DNA from 2 places in the Faecalibacterium sp. Marseille-Q4164 genome. Region 1 is predicted to be linked to the other one. Evidence: a T-box and tRNA genes for the amino acid it is inferred to sense, from the RefSeq annotation. Region 1 holds a T-box; the other holds one or more tRNA genes.
The links. The T-box of region 1 lies ahead of tyrS (tyrosine--tRNA ligase). A T-box ahead of a tRNA ligase gene usually reads a tRNA of that ligase, here a tRNA-Tyr.
Positions count from the first base shown of each region.

Region 2: it encodes a tRNA-Tyr, which carries the amino acid that the T-box ahead of tyrS (tyrosine--tRNA ligase) is inferred to sense. The anticodon was not compared.

Region 1 covers NZ_JAFREJ010000001.1:402,556-414,043, reverse strand. The annotation lists gene dapA (4-hydroxy-tetrahydrodipicolinate synthase) at 1-436, shown strand, start outside; gene dapB (4-hydroxy-tetrahydrodipicolinate reductase) at 515-1,273, shown strand; gene J3352_RS01975 (CapA family protein) at 1,320-2,612, shown strand; gene J3352_RS01970 (ACT domain-containing protein) at 2,649-3,116, shown strand; gene tyrS (tyrosine--tRNA ligase) at 3,213-4,430, opposite strand; T-box leader at 4,497-4,749, opposite strand; gene recN (DNA repair protein RecN) at 4,784-6,460, opposite strand; gene J3352_RS01955 (arginine repressor) at 6,479-6,967, opposite strand; gene J3352_RS01950 (NAD(+)/NADH kinase) at 6,996-7,847, opposite strand; gene J3352_RS01945 (TlyA family RNA methyltransferase) at 7,882-8,685, opposite strand; gene dxs (1-deoxy-D-xylulose-5-phosphate synthase) at 8,682-10,559, opposite strand; gene J3352_RS01935 (divergent PAP2 family protein) at 10,596-11,066, opposite strand; gene J3352_RS01930 (polyprenyl synthetase family protein) at 11,095-11,488, opposite strand, start outside.
Region 2 covers NZ_JAFREJ010000007.1:12,716-24,203, forward strand. The annotation lists gene J3352_RS08285 (hypothetical protein) at 1-41, opposite strand, end outside; gene J3352_RS08290 (ATP/GTP-binding protein) at 38-1,411, opposite strand; gene J3352_RS08295 (DUF6061 family protein) at 1,484-1,735, opposite strand; tRNA gene J3352_RS08300 (tRNA-Tyr) at 1,888-1,973, opposite strand; tRNA gene J3352_RS08305 (tRNA-Thr) at 2,159-2,233, opposite strand; gene glmS (glutamine--fructose-6-phosphate transaminase (isomerizing)) at 2,300-4,120, opposite strand; gene J3352_RS08315 (hypothetical protein) at 4,591-5,142, opposite strand; gene J3352_RS08320 (DUF5685 family protein) at 5,139-6,008, opposite strand; gene J3352_RS08325 (class I SAM-dependent RNA methyltransferase) at 6,027-7,226, opposite strand; gene J3352_RS08330 (S1 RNA-binding domain-containing protein) at 7,313-7,864, opposite strand; gene J3352_RS08335 (septum formation initiator family protein) at 7,938-8,243, opposite strand; gene J3352_RS08340 (hypothetical protein) at 8,289-8,759, opposite strand; gene J3352_RS08345 (YabP/YqfC family sporulation protein) at 8,759-9,025, opposite strand; gene J3352_RS08350 (RNA-binding S4 domain-containing protein) at 9,188-9,433, opposite strand; gene J3352_RS08355 (HU family DNA-binding protein) at 9,588-9,857, opposite strand; gene J3352_RS08360 (MazG family protein) at 9,897-10,628, opposite strand; gene J3352_RS08365 (zinc ribbon domain-containing protein) at 10,822-11,268, opposite strand; gene J3352_RS08370 (uridine kinase) at 11,450-11,488, opposite strand, start outside.

The sequences.
Region 1 (11,488 bases):
GGAGCTGAGCCGGAATCCGCTCATCAACGGCATCAAGGAGGCCTCCGGCAACATCTCTCAGGTGGCCAAGATCGCTCAGCTGTGCGGTGACGAGCTGAACATCTACTCTGGCAACGATGATCAGGTGGTTCCCCTGCTGTCTCTGGGCGGTAAGGGTGTCATCAGTGTGGTCTCCAATGTCAAGCCTGAGCTGGTGCACAACTGCTGCAAGGCATGGTTTGAGGGCGACACCAAAACTGCCTGCAAGCTGCAGCTGGAGATCCTGCCCTTGGCGGATGCACTCTTCTGCGAAGTAAATCCCATCCCTGTCAAGTACGCCATGAATGTGCTGGGCTGGGAGGCCGGTTCCTGCCGTCTGCCGCTGGTCGAGCCCAGTGATGCCCACAAGGAGAAGATCGAGCAGGCACTGGAGGCCGAAGGTTTGATTCGGGAATAAACGAAACAACGCACAATGCCCGGTGGAATTGGTTCCTCCCGGGCATTTGCCGTTACAACAGAAAACGAGGAAACAAAAATGACGGATATTATCATTCAGGGCATTGGCGGCCGGATGGGTCACGCCCTCTGCGAGATGATTGCAAACCGGAGTGACTGCCGCGTGGTCGCCGGGATCGACCAGCAGGACGGTGAACAGAACGGCATCCCCGTATACGACAGTCTGGAAAAGCTGGACGGCAAGGGCGATGTCATCATTGATTTCAGCGCTCCTGCTGCTGTGGAAAAGGCACTGACCTATTGCGAAGCACACAAGATGCCCATCGTGGTCTGCACCACTGGCCTTTCCGAAGAGCTGCAGCTGAAGGTGGTGCAGCTGTCCCGCATTGTGCCCGTGTTCAAGAGCGCCAACATGTCCATCGGCATCAACCTGCTGTCGGAGCTGTGCAAGCGTGCATCGGCCATTCTGGGTGCAGACTATGATGTGGAGATCGTGGAGCAGCACCACCACAACAAGCTGGATGCCCCCAGCGGCACTGCCCTGATGCTGGCCGATGCCATCAACGAAGAGAACAACGGCGCATATCATTATGTTTACGACCGTTCCTCTGTGCGCCAGAAGCGCGACCCGAAGGAAATCGGCATCAGCTCTGTGCGCGGAGGCAGCATCGTGGGCGACCACGAGGTGCTGTTCTGCGGTCCGGACGAGGTCATCACTCTCAAGCATACTGCATATTCCCGCAGTGTTTTTGCAAATGGCGCAATAAATGCTGCTGTCTATCTTGCAAAAAAGGAGCCGGGCCTGTACAATATGGGTAACATGATCGCAGAGCTGTAAGGTCTCTGCGTCTTCCACCATTTTGAGCGGCAGGAGGGCTGACGGAATGGAGCAGGCAAGACACGCTGCATCCACGAAACGACATTCGCGGCACGAACTGCAGAACCGGCGAAAACGAAAACCCGTTTTTCTGAGGATGATGGGAGTGCTGCTGGTGGCTGGTGCGGCATTGGCCTGCTTTGGCTTCTGGCGCTTCCAGACTCCCGGCATCGTGCTTGGCCCCTTTGAGGACGAGCCTTCGACCGCTGAAAGCGTTCCCCCGCCCGAACCGGAACCGCAGCCTGTTACAACCACACTGCGTTTTTCGGCCACCGGGGACAATCTGATCCATGCTCCCATCTATAAACAAGCAGCCCGCCGGGCAGCGGAAGGCCAGCGTTATAATTTTGACTACTGCTACGAGCACCTGCTGGATTTTTATGCCGCGCAGGATGTAAACTGGATCAACCAGGAAACGCTCTGCAGCAAGGAACTGGAGCCTTCCACCTATCCCTGCTTTTCTACCCCCGGTGAATGCGCAGAGGCTCTTTACCGGGCAGGCATCCGGGTATTCAGTCTTTCCAACAATCACACCTACGATAAAGGTGCCAAAGGTATCACAGCAACGCTGCGGTTCTGGGACGAGATGCCGGAAGATGTGGTCACGACCGGCCTGTGGTACGGAGAGAGCGATTATGGCACCATCCCCCTGCAGACGGTGAACGGTGTGACGATCGCCTACCTCTCCTACACCGACCACACCAATGGCATCCCGCAGAGCAGTGCAATGACGGCCAATGTCATCTACACCAGCCAGCGGGACGTGATGGAACAGCAGGTGCGCAGGGCGCGTGAGCTGGCCGATTTTGTGGTGGTGGGAGTTCACTGGGGCGTGGAGGATAGCCACAAGATCACCCAGACCCAGCGGGACCTCGCCCAGCAGCTTTCCGACTGGGGTGCGGATGTTATTCTGGGCACGCACCCTCATGTGGTGCAGGATGCCGAGTGGAAGATCTCTGTGGATGGCCGCCAGACCTTTGTAGCCTATTCCCTGGGAAATTTCCTCAGCACCCAGAGCAAACCGGATCAGCTCATCGGTGCCATCCTGACACTGGAGCTGAACAAGACGACGGACCCGGATGGCAGCGTTTACTGCGTTGTCGCTTCCCCGCAATTACATCCCACCGTGACCCACTATGATGCCGGTAAATCCAACGTCCGCACCTACCTCTTCCAGGAATATACGCCGGAGCTGGCGCAGGCGCACGGTGTCCGGGCCGCCTACCCCAGCTTTGGGATAGAGTACATCCAGAACGTATTACAGACCAACATCAACAGCGCGTTTTTGGCGCTCGCCTGAATTTGCAGCCCTTTGGGGCAGATTGGAGTGTTCATTATGTATGGTGTTTCCAAAATCAACATTGAGCCCAGCCTGATGATGATCAGTGTGCAGGATGTGGAGTTCAAGGGCAACAGCCTGGCCCGCTACCTGCAGATCTTTGCCGATACCGGCGTTGTGGTGGATATGATCAGTCAGAGCGCCCCTCACGGTACCAACATTGATTTCAGCTTTACCGCATCTGCCAGTGATCTGACACTGGTGATGAAGGCCATTTCTGCCGCCAATCTCGACAAGGATGCCAAGGCTTCCCCGCTGATCAGCGTTGGTTACTCCAAGCTGAACCTCTTCGGTGAGGACATGGTCACCAGCTGCGGTGTAGCTGCCCGGGCCCTGAACGCACTGGCCATGGCTGACATCGAGGTTCTGCTCATCACCACCAGCGATCTGGATATTTCTCTGCTGGTGCGTAGTGAGAACGAGGACTCCGCTTACGATGTGCTGAAGAAGGCCTTTGGGCTGTAAGTGCCCTTCTCTATAAACATTACACAAACGTAAAAAGCCCGGCGGCATCCAAAATCGGATGCCGCCGGGCTTTTATCATACGCTGGTTCTAAAAGATTACAGAGTCACTTTGTGGTAGATCTTCTTGCCCTTCTTGATGACGATACCGTTCTTCAGCTGATCAGCGGTAAAGCTGACAGTGGGAGCGCCCACCTTTTCACCATCCACCAGGACACCGCCCTGCACAACCAGGCGGCGGGCCTCGCCGTTGGAAGCGGCCAGACCGGCCTTGACCATGAGAGTCAGAATGCCGATGGAGCCATCGGTCAGATCCGCTTCGGTCAGCTGAGTGGAGGGCATGTGCTCAGTGTCGGCAGCACCGCTGAATAGGGCACGGGCAGCGTTCTGGGCCTTCTCAGCCTCTTCCTCGCCGTGCACCATTTTGGTCAGCTCGTAGGCCAGGATCTCCTTGGCCTCGTTCAGACGCTGATCCTTCCAGGTGCTCATCTCATCAATCTGCTCCAGCGGAAGGAAGGTCAGCATCCGGATGCACTTCATCACATCAGCATCGCCGACATTGCGCCAGTACTGGTAGAACTCAAAGGGACTGGTCTTGTTGGGGTCGAGCCAGACCGCATTGCCTGCAGTCTTGCCCATCTTCTTGCCCTGAGAATCAGTCAGCAGAGTAATGGTCATCGCGTAGGCATCCTTGCCCAGCTTGCGGCGGATCAGCTCAGTGCCGCCCAGCATGTTGCTCCACTGGTCATCGCCGCCGAACTGCATATTGCAGCCGTAGTGCTGGAACATGTAGTAGAAGTCGTAGCTCTGCATGATCATGTAGTTGAACTCAAGGAAGGACAGGCCCTTCTCCATGCGCTGCTCATAACACTTGGCGCGGAGCATGTTGTTGACGGAGAAGCAGGCACCCACATCACGCAGCAGCTCAACATAATTCAGGTTCAGCAGCCAGTCGGCATTGTTCAGCATCAGAGCCTTGCCCTCAGAAAAATCGATGAACTTCTCCATCTGCTTCTTGAAGCAGGCTGCATTGTGAGCAATATCCTCCTTGGTCAGCATTTTGCGCATATCGGTACGGCCAGAGGGGTCACCGATCATGGTGGTGCCGCCGCCGATCAGGGCAATGGGCTTATTGCCAGCCATCTGCAAGCGCTTCATCAGGGTCAGGGCCATAAAATGGCCTGCAGTCAGGCTGTCTGCAGTGCAGTCAAAGCCAATATAGAAAGTGGCCTTGCCGTTGTTGATGAGGTCAATGATCTCATTGTCGGTGATCTGGGCTACCAGACCGCGAGCCTGCAGTTCTTCGTAAAGGGTCATGGGATTATCCTCCTGTTTTATCGGGCAGAGGACAAAAGAAAACGCCCCCTGCCAAAAATGAATTTGGCAGAGGGCGAGAAAATCGCGGTACCACCTCTGTTTGCCGCCCCCTCACGGAAACGGCCTCACGAGTGCGCCCCACAGAGATGGGATACACTCCTGCGTTTGTAACGCTCGCACGCGGCACAGCCTACTAGCCAAAGCATTCAGCCTGCAACTCCGGGAGGTATTTCCCCTGTTGTTCTGCACACCCCTTGCACCAACCGGGGTCTCTCTGGGCAGACACTAACAAGGTACTTGTTCCCTTCAACGTCTTTCAACAAAAATCAGTTTAGCACAAATCAGCAGGGTTGTCAATCACCGGTTTCATGCTCGGCCAGCCCCAGCATCTCTCTGGCATTGGCACGGGAAAGCTCCGTGACATGGTCACCAGAAATGATATGCGCCAGTGCGTCCACTCTTCCCTCGGTATCCAGCGGGTGGATCTCGGTATAGGTTCGCTCATTCGTGATATTCTTCTGGATAAGCAGATGGCAGTCGGCCAGTGCAGCGATCTGCGCTGTGTGGGTGATGCAGAGGATCTGGTGATCTTTTGCGCTCTGTTTGAGCACCTCACCGATGCGGCTGGCCGCCTTGCCGGATACGCCGCTGTCGATCTCATCGTAGATGACCGTAGGCACTGCGTCCTTATCGGCCATGGCATTTTTGATTGCCAGCGTGATACGGCTCAGTTCACCGCCGGAAGCGATTTTTGCCAGCGGCTTGGGATCCTCACCGGGGTTTGTGGAAATATAAAACTCCACGCTGTCCTGGCCATGGCTGGCCAACGGGCCGCGGGTATGGCGCAGGGTCATGCGGACACCGGGCATGTTCAAAAAATCCAGTGTGCCGGAGATGCGCCTGTTCAATTCCTCAAAGGCTTTCAGGCGGGTCTGGGTCAGCACCTCGGCCTTATCCCGGGCAAGTACATAGAGCCGATGCTTTTCAGCCTGCAGATGCTCTGTCCGCTCCTGTGAGAATTGGATGCGGTCCAGCTCTTCCCTTGCCTGCTGTCCAAAGGCGATGATATCTTCCACAGTATCACCGTATTTTCGCTTGAGCTTGTAGATCAGATCCATCCGCTGTTCGATCTCATCCAGCTCTGCATCATTCGTCTCGTAGCCCTCCAGCCGCCCGATCAGGTCAGCAGAAAGGTCTTTTGCGGTGTAATAAAGATCCAGCAGCTGTCCGGCGGCAGCAGAAAGGCCGCTGTCCAGTTGGGCGGCTCCATCGATCGCATTGGAGGCTTCCCCCAGCAGATCAACGGCACCCGGGGCATCATCTCCGCCCGAAAGCAGCGCATAGCTCTGGGAGATGCGCTCCCGGATGGTGGAGGCATTTGCCAGCACCTTACGGCGGGCCATCAGCGTCTCCTCTTCGCCTGCGGTCAGGCTGGCATCCTCGATCTCCTGTACCTGATAACTCAGCAGATCGATCTTTCGCTGTTTTTCACCCTCATCGGTGATGATGGCATCCAGCTCCTTTTTGACCTTGATAAGCTCCCGGTAAACAGCATAATACTCCTGATACACCGCCCCGTTCTGGGCGTAGGCATCCAGGATACCCTCATGGCGGGCCGGGTTCAACAGGCCTACGGAATCGTGCTGGCCGTTGATGTTGATGAGCCCACCGCACAGTTCCCGCAGAATGGCTGCTGTGGCAGGCATTCCGTTGATGCGGCAGGTGCTCTTGCCCTCGGCAGTGATCTCACGGCTCAGGGTCAGCGCTTCTGAGCGCTCATATCCTGCCTTTTCCAGGCTGTCCAGCACTGCAGGCGGAACATCATCAAATGCCGCCCGGATGACTGCTTTTGCAGCCCCCGTGCGCACCAGATCCTTGGAGGTGCGGTTGCCCAGAATGGCATTGATGGAGTCGATCAGGATAGATTTGCCCGCACCGGTCTCGCCGGTAAGGACATTCAGGCCCTTCTCAAAATGCACGTTGGCCTTCTGGATGACTGCAACATTTTCAATTTGCAGACTGCTCAACATGTTCGTTCTCTCCTGCCTTTATTTCTGCCCGATGTAATGCCCAAGCTCGGTGCAAATGGTCTTTGCGTCCCGCTCTGAGCGGGCCACGATCAGAAAGGTATCGTCACCAGAAAGGGTGCCGACCACATTTTTCCACTTGAGTGCGTCAAACACCTCGCAGGCCGCATTGGCCATGCCAGAGTAGCACTTTACCAGCACCACATGGCCCGCAAAGTCCACCCCCAGGACAGATTCATGGAAGATGGTCTCAAACCGGGCCTGCATCTTGGGGTTAAGTGCCTCGCTGTGGCTGGAAACATAGCGGTAGCCGGTGGTGGTGGCAGCTTTGACAAGGTTCATCTCCCGGATATCGCGGGAAATGGTCGCCTGTGTGGCATCAAAACCTTCCTTGCTCAGGTACTCCAACAGAGTCTCCTGTCGGCTGATGGGATTCTCCTGGATCAGACGCAGGATGGTCTGCTGCCGCTGCTGCTTGCTTTTGTTATCCCCTCGGCTGGTGCGTCCCATGTGATCTTCTCCCTTCGTTGTGTTTGTGTCATCGTCTGCCGCGCAGTTTCTGGTCAATGGCCTGGAACTGGTCGGCCTTGCTGAAGGTGATGAGCTGCACGACCTGATCAGACAGCCGCACCTCCGCGGTGGCTCCGGCTTTTACGGAATAGCCCGCATTCCCATCACAACTGATAAAAACTTCTTCATCTGCCACCTGGCCCACACAGAGGTTGATCTTGCGCTCCTGCGCAAAAACCATGGCCGGGCTGGCAAGGCTGTGGGGGCAGATGGGTGTGACAACGATGCCCTTGGTCTGAGAATCAAGGATCGGCCCGCCTGCCGCCAGAGAATAAGCGGTGGAGCCGGTGGGCGTTGCCACAATGACACCATCGCCCCGGTAATGCTCCACCAGGATATCATCACAATAGATGCTGAAATCCACTGCCTGCTGCAGGCGGCCCTTGGTCATAACCACATCATTCAGGGCATGGCCCTCCCAGCTGTCATCCCCCAGCACACGGACATAAAGCAGCATCCGGTTATCCAGAAAATATTCACCCCGGGCTACGGCGGAGAGCTTGGCTTCCATTTCATCGACCTCACAGGTAGCCAGAAAGCCGCACCGGCCCAGATTGATGCCGAGAATGGGCTTTCTGTATTCCAGTGAGAGGTTGGCTTCATGCAGGATGGTGCCATCTCCTCCGATGGTCAGGATGACATCCGTCCGTTCCAGGCATTCCTTCTGGGTCAGATACTCCACGCCCATGGTCATGCACTCGGCCTGCAGGCCGTCCTGCATCAGCACCTGTGCCCCATGGGTCAGCAGGATCTGCGCCGCACGCTGGGAAATGCCGTAGGCCATAGCCTTGCCGGGGTTTGGGGAAATGTAGACGGTCATCGTCCGCGCCCTCCCTGATTTTATGGATTATGGTTCAGCGGTCCAGCGTAGAATGGCTGGATACCACCACCTGTTCAGCAACCGAATCATCCAGCGCACCGGGTTCATCGCTCTTCTGAACGAACATCAGATATTCAATGTTTCCCTCAGGGCCCTTGACGGGGCTGAAATCCAGTCCGCAGACCTTGAAGCCGTTGGCAGCAGCATAGCCCATGGCATTGTGCAGCACCTCACGGTGGGTGGCAGGGTCACGGACAACGCCGTTTTTGCCCACCTTTTCGCGGCCAGCCTCAAACTGAGGCTTGACCAGGCAGACACCCATAGCGTCCGGAGTGGTGATGGCCTGCGCCACCGGGAAAATATGATGCAGCGAGATAAAAGAGACATCTACACTGAAAAACTCGATTGGCTCTGCCAGCTGGTCAAGGGTCACGTTGCGGATGTTTGTGCGCTCCATATTGACCACTCGCTCATCGGTGCGCAAACTCCATGCCAGCTGACCGTAGCCCACATCCACTGCGTAGACCTTGACTGCCCCATTTTGCAGCATACAGTCGGTAAAGCCGCCGGTGGATGCGCCAATGTCCATGCAGACTTTCCCCTTGGGGGTCAGCGGAAAACACTGCATCGCCTTTTCCAGCTTCAGGCCGCCGCGGCTGACATAACCGATATCATGGCCGCGCACCTCCACCTTGGCATCCTCTTTGATCATCTCACCGGCTTTGTCTACCTTCTGTTCATTGACAAAGACCACGCCGGACATGATCATCGCCTTGGCGCGCTCACGGCTCTGGATCAGACCATGCTGAACCAGATATTGATCCAAACGAATCTTCAAGATTCTGCTCCTTTCCATGTACGGATGGCCTGTGCCAGATGTTCAGCATCCAGGCCGGTGCTCTGCTTGATCTGCGGAACCGTCGCATGGGGCAGACGCACATCCTCCACACCACGGTGGATATAAGCACCCTGCCAGCCTGCTTTCTGCAGAGCCATTTCCAGATGCTCACCGATGCCGCCGCAGGCTACGCATTCCTCCGCAAACAAAACAACGTCATATCTTGAAATTTCAGAAATAAGCTCAGGTGTAAAGGGATATATCTTTACAAGCTTATAAACATCACAGGGAACGTTCTCTTTGCCCAGAAGCTTCGCCGCAGTCAGCACATCCTCGACTTCGTCGGCGTAACTGACCATTACAGCCTTGGCATCAGGGGCGGTATAGAGCCGGTCATATTCCCTGCCGGAACAGCCAAACTGCGCCAGTGCTACGCTCTCACCACCGCGGGGATACCGGATTGCCCGGGGGCCCTGCATCTCATCACTGAGCAGGATGGGCAGCCAGTGCCGCAGTTCGGCATAGTTGGAGGGCGAATAGACAGGGATCCCCACCTGACTGAGGAAGGCCGGGTCGAAGATTCCCTGATGGGTCTCGCCGTCTGCCGGAACAAAACCGGCACGGTCGATGGCAAGGACAACATTCTCCTTCAGCAGGTTCACATCATGGATGATCTGGTCATAGGAACGCTGCAGGAAGGTGGAGTAGATGCAGACTACCGGCAGCATTCCCTGGCTGGCAAGGCCCGCTGCAAAGGTCACAGCATGCTGCTCTGCCATGCCCACATCAAAGAAGCGCTTGGGGTGGGTGTGTGCAAAGAACTGCAGGCCCGTACCATACTTCATTGCGGCCGTGATGGCACAGATCTTCTGGTTTTCCGCGCCCTCCTTGTTCAGGACATTGCCGAACACCGTCGAGAAAGACTCCTTGGGAGCCACCTCAGGGTCTGGGATGCTGTTGACCAGATCAAAGGTCGAAACACCGTGGAAGTTACCGGGGTTGCTCTCAGCCGGGGCATAGCCCTTGCCTTTCTTGGTCACGACATGTAGGAAATGGGGGCCGGGCTGCCTGTGGATATCGCGCAGGATTCCTTCAAGCTCCGGCTCATTGTTACCATCAAAAGGACCATAATAGTGGAAGCCCATATCCTCAAACATGGTCGAATGATACATTGCCCTGCGCACCATAGCCTTGCTGTTCTGGATCGCAGATTTCAGCGGCGGGCCGATGACAGGCACGCCATCCAGAAAGGAACGCACATTTTCCTTGGCATCGTAATAGCGGCTGGTGGTGCGCAGATGGCTCAGGTAGCGGGACAACGCGCCCACATTCTTGGAAATGGACATCTTGTTGTCGTTCAGGATGACCAGCAGATTGTCCAGCCCGCCGATATTGTTCATCCCCTCGTAGACCATACCGCCGGTAAAGGCACCGTCACCAATGAGGGCAACCACCTGTCCCGGCTCGCCCCGCAGCTTTTTGGCCCAGGCAATGCCCACAGCCAGCGAGAGCGCGGTGTTGCCGTGACCGGCAATAAAAGCATCATGCTCACTTTCGTTGGGGTTCGGGAAACCGGAAATGCCATCCAGCTGCCGCAGCTTGGCAAAGCCCTCGCGGCGGCCGGTCAGCAGCTTGTGGGTATAGCACTGATGGCCCACATCAAACACGATCTCATCCGTGGGGGTGGTCAGCACCCGGTGCAGAGCCACCGTCAACTCCACAGCACCCAGATTGGATGCCAGATGGCCGCCGGTCTTTGATACGTTATCCAGAAGAAATTCACGGATTTCTGCGCAAAGCTGCACGGTCTGCTGACTGGACAGCTTTTTCAGATCGCTGGGCTGAGAGATTTTCTCCAGCAAAGGCGAATTCATAAATTCACGTCCTTCTCACGTTTTGAAATGGGGCGCTCAGAGGCCCATAGGATAGAGGAAGCCGACCAGTATACCCAGTGCAAAACCGGCCATAACCTGCAGCGGAGTGTGACCAACCATCTCTTTCAGGTGCATATTCTGCAGGAAGGGATTGTTTTTCTCGGTCACTTCGATCCACTGCTCCAGCATCTTGTTCAGCACCTTGGCCTGCTCGCCGGTCTCGCGGCGCACACCCATAGCATCGTGCATGGTGATGATGGCAACAACTGCGGCCACCGCAAAGATAGCCGAATGGATACCCTCGCTGCGTGCCGTAGCAATGACCATGGCCGTTACCGTGGCGCTGTGGGCACTGGGCATACCGCCATCGCCCCACATCCGCTCCAGCTGGAACCTGCCCAGCAGGACGAAGTTGATGATGGTCTTGAGCACCTGCGCCACAAACCAGGACAACAGGGATACTGTAAGGATCTCATTGAACGTCAGGACGCTATGGATAAATTGCATGGTAGTTCCACCTTCTTATTTTTTCGGATCAGCTGCGGCGCACCAGCAGCTCTTTTGCCAGCTGCTCCAGGAAAGCGGCCTTTTCGCCAAATTCCTCGTGCAGGGAGGCGCAGGTCTCGTTGTTCAGTTTTTTTGCCAGCTCCATGGCACCCTCGGCCCCATACAAGGTCACAAAGGTGGTCTTGCCGTTCTCACTGTCGCTGCCAATGGGTTTGCCCAGCTGTTCGGCGGTGCTGGTCACATCCAGCACATCGTCCACGATCTGGAACACCAGACCAATGCCGAAAGCATAGTCCTCCAGCTCCTTGCACTGGGTCTCATTGGCCTGAGCAGCGGCAGCACCCATCTGAACAGCAGCATTGATGAGCGCACCGGTCTTGTTCCGGTGGATCAGCCGCAGCTGCTCCTCGGTGGCAGCCAGT
Region 2 (11,488 bases), on a different contig from region 1:
ATTACCATTGATCGCTGATAAGATGGCTCCATCTTTTTCATTGGCTATCCTCCAGCGTATGACTTTTTAATTCCATAGCTTCATCAATAAGTTCTGCAAAATCCAAGTATCCAGTTTCTGGGATTCCTTGATAGCAGCCATCCAAATATTTATGTCTAACACTGTTTGCCTTCTGCGTACGGAATCTATAGTCCGAGATACAGACAATCTCTTTTTCTCCCTCAGCATCTGCCTTGAGAACATATACTTCATCGGCGGGAACTGAATCCATTAAGAGCGTATTATGCGTAGTTGCTATAAATTGCCCTTCGTCTGTTTGATCAACCGCATTTTTTAACAGGCGGAGAATATCATTCATAAGCAAGTCATGAATACCGGAATCAACTTCATCAACAAATGCTGTTAGTCCCATCGCACTTGTGAAAAAAATCGGGAAATCATCAAGAAGCTTTCTTGTTCCCGTTGACTCCAAGGAAACAGGAATCGACCGGATGCTTCCTCCACAGACTTTGTCAAAATATAACTCGTACCTATACCCATCACCTTCCTTTTTAAACTTATAGTAAGCTTTCTTTATATCAGAATAAAGCTGCGTGAAGTATTGATTTAAGATATCTTCAAAAACGTAGAGTTCCTTGTTTTGCTTTCTTCCCGGATTTTTCACATTTCCTGCATCTAATTCTTGTAAAATCCTAAAAGGAACAGCCATTCGACCCGTTTCCTGATTTCCGCCTTTATACAGGACATTTAGTCTTTTGAACATTCTTAGAACATCGTATAATTCCTTAGATATCGATTCTTTGAAAAATTTTTGATTCTTGTTTTTTTCTTCTGCATACAGAATCGACATGAATGTATGCTTTCCCCAATATTTACTTATAAGTTCCTGTAATTCTTCCTTGTATTTCAAATTAGCAAATACAGAGGGACTTAATGTTACTTTTTTAGGGGTTATACTAAAAATTCTACCCGATCTTTGCTTGACTAGATAGAATAACTCTTCCTTTATGACAGCATTTTTGGAAAAGACCATTTGATATCTTCCACTTTTATTTTTGTGGAAAAAGCCGATTTCTATTTCCATAGGATTTTCATTTCCTATAGTCCAATATTTTCCAATTAAGTCTTCCAATGAAGCAAAGCGCAATTTAAGGATTTCAGAAATAATTTTGTTTCGAAAAGCTTCGTCACCTATGCCGTTTAAATCATCGAGAACGGGCAATTTATCATCTTTTCGCATTGTTTCAAACGTTTGGGACACAAACAATGGTGCAAGCATAAGGTTCGATTTGCCTGATCCGTTTTCGCCATAGATTAGCGCAACCTTTTTAGGGATGCCATGTGCGCCTCTTAAATCCAATTGGACATCAGAGAACGACTTGAAATTTTTCAGTTTAATATACGAGATCATCGCGATGCCCTCCTTTTGTTATATTATATAACAATTTTGTTGATTAGTAAACACTAAACTCAAATTTTTCAGTTAATCTTCTAACCCATGGCTCCCGGCCACATTCTTCAAATATTTCTCCGGGTCACCATTCAAAATCAAATCGGCATAGTCCAGAGGGTCATTGTAGATAAGGTAGTCCAACTCCGCTCTCTGTGCCATAGTCACGTCCAGCGCATCATCGACCCCGGTGCAGCCGATGGAAATTTTTCTCCCATCTTGGAGAGTCAACTCCACACACCCGGTATCCATGTTAAACTTGCAGGCTCTTTCATCGTACTTCATAATCGCATCCTCCAATTCTCGTTATCGGCTTACGGTCTATGACAAGGCATCAGAGTTTTGCGCCGTCCACGGGAGCCTTCATTGTTGTACCCGAAGAAAACGAAAAATCCGAACCCTTCTCCAATCGGAAACAGGTTCGGATTTTTCTTGTTTGGTGGGCGCGGGTGGATTCGAACCACCGAAGCTGAAAAGCAGCAGATTTACAGTCTGTCCCCATTGGCCACTCGGGAACACGCCCATATCCTATTTGCAGTCATCGCTGACTGCCTGTATATTTTATCATCTGAAGTGGCATTTGTCAACTACTTTTTCCACGGATTTTCTCTTTTTCTGTCGTTCTCTATTTTCCTGCGTTTTACCGCAATAAAAGCACTTCCTATAACAGTAAAAGACCCCAAAACGTTTTCCGTTTTGAGGTCTCTTTGGAGCTGGTGACAGGAGTTGAACCTGCAACCCACTGATTACAAATCAGTTGCGCTGCCATTGCGCCACACCAGCATCGGTTACCTAAATAGTATACCACCAGCGGGCGGGTTTGGCAAGGCTTGATTTCTGATTCTACGGTTATTCCACGGTCACGCTCTTGGCGAGATTGCGGGGCTTATCTACATCACAGCCGCGCAGAACAGCCATATAGTAGGCAAACAGCTGCAGCGGAACGATGAGCTGCAGGGGCATCAGCAGGTCGTCGTAGTCATCCAGACGCACCACATAGTCGGCCACGCCATCGGGCACCACGGCATCCTGGGTGGTGAAGAGCAGGACTTTTGCGCCGCGGCTCTTGGTCTCCTTGGCGTTGGAGATGGTCTTTTCGTAGACCTGCTTCTGGGTGGCAAGGGCGATCACCGGCACGCCGTCTGTTACCAGACTGATGGTGCCATGCTTGAGCTCGCCCGCCGCATAGGCATCCGAGTGGACATAGCTGATCTCCTTCAGCTTCAGGCTGCCCTCCAGCGAGAGCGAATAGTCGAACCCGCGGCCGATGAAGAAGCAGCTCTGGGTATTGACGAAACGACTGGCCAGATACTTGATCTGCTCACAATCGGCCAGGCGGGGCTTGATGACCTCCCCGGCCCGGAGCAGCTCTGCCGTCAGGCGGCGGATCTCGGCATCAGTCTGCATTCCCCGGGCGTAAGCCAGCCGCAGGGCGAACAGGTAGAGCACGCACATCTGCACCATGTAGGCCTTGGTGGAGGCCACGGCGATCTCAGGGCCGGCATAGGTGTACATGACATAGTCCGCCGCGCGGGCAATGCTGCTGCCCACCATGTTCACAATGGCCAACACCGGCACACCCCGGCTCTTGGCCAGCTTGAGGGCTGCCAGCGTATCGCTGGTCTCGCCCGACTGGCTGATGATGATGACCAGATCCTCCGGCCGCAGGATGGGGTTCCGGTAGCGGAACTCGCTGGCAATCTCCACCTGTGCAGGCACCCGGGCCAGCGCCTCGATGGCAGCCTTGCCCACCATGCCCGCATGCATGGCCGTGCCGCAGCCCACCAGATGCACCGTGCCGATGCGGCGCAGCCGCTCATCCGTCAGCTCAGGAACGCGCAGGTCGGGCAGACCGTTCTCCACACGGGGGCTCACCGTGGCCGTGATGGCCGCAGGCTGTTCGTTGATCTCCTTCAGCATGAAGTGCGGGTAGCCGCCCTTTTCAGCGGCTTCCTGATCCCAGTTGGCGGTCAGAACTTCTCGCTCCACCGGCTCCGCGAACTCATTGTAGAAGCAGATGCCGTCGGCGTTCACCACCGCCATGTCCCCCTCTTCCAGCACGCTGTACCGGCGGGTATATTTCAGCAGCGCCGGGATATCCGACGCAATAAAGTTCTCCTCTTCGCCCCAGCCCACGATGAGCGGGCTCTCCCGCTTGACCGCGAACAGGGTATCCGGGAAATCCCGGAACAGGACAGCCAGCGCATAGCTGCCCCGCACCATAGCCAGGGCGGCACGCAGAGCCTTGAGGGGCTCCCCCTCATAGCAGCTGTCGATGAGCTTGACCAGGACCTCGGTGTCGGTCTCGCTCTCAAAGGTATAGCCCTTGGCCATGAGCCTCTCCTTCAGCACACCATAGTTTTCGATGATGCCGTTGTGGACGATGCTCACCCGGGGCGTGGAATGCGGGTGGCTGTTCACATCGCTGGGTTCCCCGTGGGTCGCCCACCGGGTATGGCCGATGCCGCAGCCGCTCCGGGCCAGAGCCTCCACCGCCAGCCGCTTGCGCAGCTCAGCCAGACGGCCCTTGCTCTTGACCACCCGGATGCCGCCCTCCAAAGCCAGGGCCACACCGGCGGAATCATAGCCGCGGTACTCCAGCTTTTCCAGACCATCCAGCAGAACATCCTGTGCATTCCGTTTTCCAACATAACCAACAATGCCACACATACAAAACACCTCCATGCCGACAGCCCGGCGCAAAAAACGCGCGCAGCACAGCTGTCAGCCTCCTGTAACAGTTTATGTTCTTGTATGGCTTTCTTTGAGGGGATCTGTTACGGTATCACTGCCGATTTTTGCCCCTCTCTGCGGCTGGTATAGCCCATGGTCAGCCGGAGAAACATCCGCCGAATTTTTCGATGATTCCTCTCCTCGTCACCCTCACGGCTGTCACCCGTGTGGCCCGGCGCTTTGTGTCAACTGGTGGTAGACATCACTCCTCTCAATTAGAATCCTCTTAGACAAAGCCCTGCTATTAAACCCCACCGTCATCCCTTCGGGATGACACCGCCCCTACTAGGGGCGGCCTTGGCAGAGCAATACAGTTTGTGTATATAGGGAAACTTTACGAAATGCCAAGGGCCCCACTATTAGGGGGGCCCTTGGCGGGCGTAAGCCCGCCTGAGGGGTTTGACCCATTATCTTTTTCCCAGCATCTTATGCAGCTTCGGCCGCCACACCAGCTGATACACCTGCAGCAGGTTGTGGAGCGCCCGGTCATACAGCAGAAAGGCAACGTTGCCCATGGCAAGGGTGGCCAGCGAGACCGCCAGCGCGGTGGTCTTCAGCTCCTGCGAAATGCTGCCCGCAGGCACCAGCAGCAGCACCAGCCCGTACATGGCCAGCACGGCACCGTTGCAGAGCAGCAGCTTGCACAGCACCCGCACCAGCGGCAGACGAATGCGCTCAAACCGGGGCTTGACCAGCGGGTAATACCCCAGCAGGAACACAAAGACCAGTGCCACCTCCTTATCCGGTACAAAGAGCAGGCTGAGCAGGCTCACCGCGCCGTAGGCTGTCAGGGCCATGGTCCTGCCGCACTCCACGCAGACCGTAGCGATAAGCAGGCTGGCCACCGCCGGGGCAATGAACATCAGCACCGGCACCACGGCCCCCAGCAGCATCAGGGCCACGCTCAGGGCAGCAGCCATGCCGCAGTAGGCCATAGCCCAGCTCTTGCGGGCCTTCACGGCAGCTCCCAGCGCACGGGCTGGTTCTCCGGGTCCAGCGGTTCCACCGCATGGCGCAGGCCCAGGATCATAATATTGTCGATCAGGCTCTTGTTCAGCTTGACATCCAGCATCCCGTAGGCGCGCACCAGATCGTTTGCCGCAGCCAGCGACTGCCGCCGGGCATTTTCCAGTGCAGCACCGGGGTCCTCGACACCATTGACCAGATACACATTGTACCGCTCGGCCCGCTTGTCATCGGCCACACGGCCCGCCTTATCCAGCAGGTAGAACACCCGCCCGATGCAGCTGCCGATATAGCGCATACTCTTGCGCTGGCTGTTCTCATCGGTGGCAAGCGTGGAGTAGAGCGCGCCGTAGATGTTGCTCATAGGCTCGGCAACCTCGGTGTAGTTCTTGGCGTTCAGGTTCATCTGAACGATCGCCTGCTCCTGCTCCTGTTCAAACAGCCGTTCCAGCGCGGGGTTCTCCTGCACGGCCTTTTCGTAGGCGCGGCGGAGCAGGATGCGGTCGATGGTGCGCTTCACCCGCTGTTTGAAGGGCAGCTCGTCACAGCGGCGGTCCTGCAGCTTATGCCAGCCCAGCAGCACCTCCACCTGCGCGGCCAGCCGGATGCCCTGGGTCTGGCACATCATCGGCCTCCAGCAGAGCGTCCAGGGCAGGCGCACCTTTTTGCAGGTCGCCTCCCGCCCGGCCAAGCTGTCTGACAGCAGTGCAAACAGAACCCCGTTGTGCTGCAGCAGACTGCACGAGTAGAGCCCGTAGGTCGTGTTCAGCTGATACTGCACGCCCCGCAGATACCATTGGTAGATATTATAATCCCGGATGGTAAGCTCCGGAAGATAAGGCCGCATCCGACCGTCCATGTCTTTTTATTCTCCTGTTTACTTTTTCTTGAACTCGACGGTACGCTTCCCGTCAAAGCCCTGCTTGGGCATCGGCTTTGCCTTGTGTTCAAACTTGGGGGCCTCGTAGTACATATACAGCTGGCAGGGGATCATACCGTTGTACATCTTGCGGCGCTTGTTGGCGCGCTTGCCGTAGTGGCTCTCAAACTCCATATCGGCAGTGATGGCGTACAGGCCCGCGCAGGGATGCTCGGCCATCTGCTGGCCCAGGGTGCGGGCCAGCTTGGCGGCACCCTCGATGGTGTTCATCCGCTCGCCGTACGGGGGATTGGTCAGAACGATGGCTTCGGGCTTTGCCGCAAAGTCAGCGACATCGGCCACCTCAAAATGGCAGCGCTTTTCCACACCGGCCAGCTTTGCGTTGGCATTGGCCAGTGCCACGGCGGCGGGGTCGATATCGTAGCCAAAGGCCTCAAAGCCCACATCCAGCTTGGACTCTGCCAGCGCTTTCTGGCGCTGCTCGGCCCAGAGGGAAGCGGGCACAAAGCTGTAACGCTCGGCGGCAAAGCGGCGCTTGAGGCCGGGGGCAATGTTCATGGCCTTCTGGGCAGCTTCGATCAGCAGAGTACCGCTGCCGCAGAAGGGATCCTCCACCAGACTGTCGCGGCGGACACGGCCCAGGTCGGCAATGGTCGCGGCCAGCGTCTCACGGATGGGGGCCTCCATGGCGTTGCGGCGGTAGCCGCGCTTGTGCAGGCCCTCGCCGGTGGTATCCAGCATGATCTCGCAGACATTCTTGCGCAGCATGAAGCGGATCTTGTACTCCGCGCCGGTCTCGGGCAGAACAGAGGTATGATGCTTGTTCATCAGGCGCTTGACCACAGCCTTTTTGATGATGCTCTGGCAGGCAGGCACGCTGGTGAGCTGGCTGTTCAGGGAAGAGCCGGTCACAGGGAAGGCGGCATCGGCGGGCAGCAGCTCTTCCCAGGGGATGCTGTACACGCCGTCAAACAGCTCATCGAAGGTGGAAGCGGGGTAGGTGTTGAGGAGCAGCATCACGCGCTCCACCGTGCGCAGGTTCAGGTTGGCGGCAGCGATCATCTCCGGCCCGCCCGCAAAGGTCAGGCGGCCATCCCCTACCCGGATGTTCTCGGCCCCGATGCGGGTCAGCTCAAATTTCGCAGTTGCCTCGCAGCCAAAGAAGCAGGGTGCGATCAGTTCAAATTTTGCAGGCATTCTGGTTCCTTTCTTATCCGTGGGCGTTGCCGCACCACCAAAAAACAGGCCCGCCCCGCTGGGGCAGGCCCGGTTCATTCTGTGAATCAGCGGCCGCGGCGGGAGCGCGGTGCATAACCGCCGCCACGGCGGTTGTTGGTCTCGTGGTCGAGGTCGGCCATCTTCTCCTCGCTCTGGCTCTTGAAGCGGCTCATCATATCCTCAAAGCTCAGGTTATCGCTCTTGGCCGGGGCCTTGGGCTGCCACACACGGGGTGCTGCATCCCTGGCAGGGCCGCGCCCACCCTCACGAGGGGGCCGTCCGCCGCCGCGGGAATTGCCGAAGTGGCCGCCCTCGCGGGGGCCGTTCTGGCGCGGGCCACCGGGCCGGGGCCCACGATCACTGCGCGGCTGACGGGGTGTCGGCGGCAGCAGCCGCTTGATGGACAGCGCGATCTTGCCGTCCGGTGCAATGTTGATGACCTGCACCTTCACAGCATCGCCGTCGTGCAGCACCGTGTTGATATCCTGCACATATTCATTGGACACCTCGGAAATGTGAACCATGCCCGATTTGCCCTCAGGCAGCGCAACAAATGCACCAAAGGGCTTTACGCCGGTCACACGGCCTTCCAGTACGTTCCCTACCTCAATTGCCAAAACTCAATACTCCTTGCTCTCTTTTTGTGGGGGCACCGGGTCTGTCCGCAGAGCTGCCCGGCGGGGTGTGCCCTCAGTTGCCGGTCACATCCACAAAGATGCGCTCGTTGGGGGCTGCGTAGTTGTAAGAATCCCGGGCGACCCACTCGGTCACATCGTCGGCATCGCCGCTGAGGATGCGCTTCATCTCCTCGTTCTGGGTCTTTTGCTGTTCGATCTGCTCGCTCAGCGTCTGCAATTCCGCACGCCGGGAACTGATGGACACCTGATTGGAGATGTAGGCCACCAGCATACTCAACAGCAGCAGAATGAAGAAAAGACGAAGGATCGTCCGCACAAACGGGCTGCGTCTGCGCTTTTTCCGGGTGGTATTTGCCATTTTTCAGCGCCTCCTGTGCTCAGCAGGCCCGAAACGCCTGTACTCTTACTTTGATACGTTAGAATTATACAACAACCGCCGTGTGCTTGGCAAGTTCTTTTTCGGTTTTTTTGCGCTTCTTTTTTGCGCGCGGCGCGCTCTGGCCTGCTCCGCCCGGTTTTTGCGGGCTGCTGCCAGCGGCTGCCATGCCCGCCGGGCCAGCCGGAGCGGCCCCGCCGCCAGCCAGAACAGCCCCTGTTCCAGTGCCTGCAGGGCAGGCCGCAGAAGCCGTTCGGCCCCAAAAGCACAGAGAAAGGCGCTGCCCGGCATATACCACCGCAGCACGCCCCCGGCGCTCAGGGCGGCGGCATAGCTCTGCAGCCCCAGCAGGACAGCCCCCACAAGGGCCATATCCGGCAGGAACGCCGCCCGCCCCCTGACCGGAAACACCGCGCGCACGCTGCCCAGCACAAGGCCCAGCAGGGCGCAGGCAGCCGCCTCCTGCCCGATGAGCGCGGGCGCAAGGGCCGGTGCCATCAGCGGAGCAGCCGGGACAGAAAGCCGCCCGGGGTGCGCGCGGCGGTGTACTCCACCGTGTCGATACGGCCCGTCAGCTTCACTTCCCCGCTGTCGAGGTCAAGGCTGGTCACGTTGAGCTGCGCCCCGGCCAGCTGCAGCACGCCCCGGGCTGTTTCAATGGCGGCGCTCTCCGCGTTGCACTGCAGCACCCGCCTGACCCCTGTTACCGTCAGCTTTTCCCGGTTCTCCAGGATGAGGTCGCTGTTCCCCGCCTGCTCTGCCATGCACCTCTCCCCCTTCTGGTGAAGGTTATGCAAACAGCTTCCGGGATAGAACCTCTCCGTCAGCCCTTCGGGCTGCCACCTCTCCTAATAGGCGAGGCAAGGATGCAGCAGCATAAACTTAGCGGCCCCTATTAGGGGAGCTGGTGCAAAGCGCCTGAGAGGTTATTCCGAAATGATCTCGTACATCTCCCGGGCCACATCCTTGGTGCGGGGCTCCACGTCAGAGAGCACCTTTACCTTGATGGGCCGGTTGCCGAAGGTGACCTCGATGATGTCTCCTTCCTTGACCGCCTGGCTGGCCTTGGCGATTTTGCCATTGATGAGGATGCGGCCCGCATCGGCCACCTCATTTGCCACGGTGCGGCGTTTGATGAGCCGCGAAACTTTCAGGTATTTATCCAGTCTCATGTTATGATCCTCCAGAAAAGCAGGCCCTCTCCATCATTGCGCTTTGTCCACCGCCGCACCTCCGGACAGGGGAACTGGCAACGCGAAGCGTTGACTGAGAGGTTTTACAAAAAAACCGCCGGAACCACTGCGGCCCCGGCGGCAAAGATCAAACTTACAGGGTATCCTTCAGAGCCTTGCCCGGCTTAAAGACAATGCTCTTGGAAGCAGCGATGGTAATGGGCTCACGGGTGCGGGGGTTGATGCCCTGGCGCTCTGCGCGCTCACGGATCTCAAAAGTGCCAAAGCCAGAGATGGTGATCTTCTCACCCTCAGCCATTGCCTTGCTCAGTGCGTCGAAAGCGGCGTTGACAGCCAGCTCGGCGCTCTTCTTGCTCATCTCGGTGTTTGCTGCAACCTGTGCGATCAGATCGGTCTTGGTCATAATGGGGTACCTCCACAAAATTTTACTCAGCTTTTTCTATCAGACAGTGGCAGGGCGTTCCTGCTCGTCTGAATCTTCGGTCTTTTGCAGCAGCTCCTGACGGAACCGCCCGGATGCAAAGGTCAGGGCCTCTTCCGCGTCCACACCGGCCAGCCGCATGGCATTGGCCGCTGCAAACAGCAGCGCCCCGGCCCGCTCGGCGGCATTTTCCGGCACCGCTTCCTCCCAGCCTCGCTCGGCAGCCTTCAGGGCAGCGGCGGCATCCTCTGCCGTCTGCGCAAACGCGCCCTTGCGGGCGGCACGCTTCTGCATCTTCTGGGCATACATCAGGGCGGGCAGGGTAGCCGGAACCGTGTTCAGCTCATCCGCCAGCGTGGTGCGGCCCTTTTCCTTATTTTTGAGCGCATCCCAGCTGTTTATACCGGCATTTTCAGCCGCCGAAGAGGCAAAGATGTTCGGGTGCCGGAACACCAGCTTCTCGCACACCTCCCGGCAGACCTGCTCGAAATCGAACCGGCCCCGCTCTTCCTCAATGACGGTATGGAACGCCACCTGCATCAGCACGTCGCCCAGCTCCTCGCGCATCATGGCTGCGTCGTCGGCATCAATGGCTTCCAGCGCCTCGCAGGTCTCCTCCAGAAAATTCTTCCGGATGGAAGCGTGGGTCTGCACCTTATCCCAGGGGCAGCCGTTTTCTCTGTCGCGCAGAATGCGGATGATCTGCAGCAGATCCTCCGCCGTGTAGCGTTCCCGTTCAGGCCAGTCCTGCATGGGTGCACTCCCCTTTCCTCTGCTCAAAAACCTGAGCTCGATTGTACCGCAGAATCTGCGATTTTTCAAGGGGACAAGCGCATTTTCCGGCTTTTCATTTCAATTGTTTCCAGAATTTTCACACTTTGCCCTGTTTCTGTGCAGAAAGGGCGGCATCCCCCTACGGGGACACCGCCCTTTCAAGGCTTTTGCGTTACAGCTGTGCGCCGCACTTGTTGCAGAACAGCGCATCCTCAGAGACCGGCGCGCCGCACTGGGGGCAGGTCTTTTTGTCCGTGTCAGGCTTTTTGTCCTTTTCCACGGTCGGCTCAACGGTGATGCCGCTGCCCTCGGCGGGCTCCTCGTCCAGATCATGGGTGATGACCTCGGCAGCGGGGCCAAGGCTCTCCTTGAGGGCGTTCAGGTTGGCCTCGATGCTGCCGATCATCTCGATATACTTATCCACAAGGGGCTGGTTCTCCTCGTTGCCCTTGGCCAGGCTGTAGACCAGTGCACCCAGCTGACGCTGTGCCCGGGCAAGCTTGGTCTGCTCCGAGACGATCTTTGCCTGCGTTCTGCCGCGCTCTGCCAGATCCATGGCGGCGTTGCGGCCCTTTTCCGCATATTCCAGACCCATTTCCTTGATCTTATTGAAATCCATAATGACACCTCTCTTACGGGCATTGGCCCTGTGTGTGCTGTCAGATGATGGTTTCATTATAGCGCACTCAGGCACTGATTGCAACGAATCCACCGCAACTTTTACAGTTTCGTGCGGATTTGGAAACAGTTTTTTCGCATTTGAACAAGAGAATGGAACATTTTCCCCGCAGAGCGCGATTTTATTTTACGGCACTGCCGTAGAACTCCCGCAGCATGCT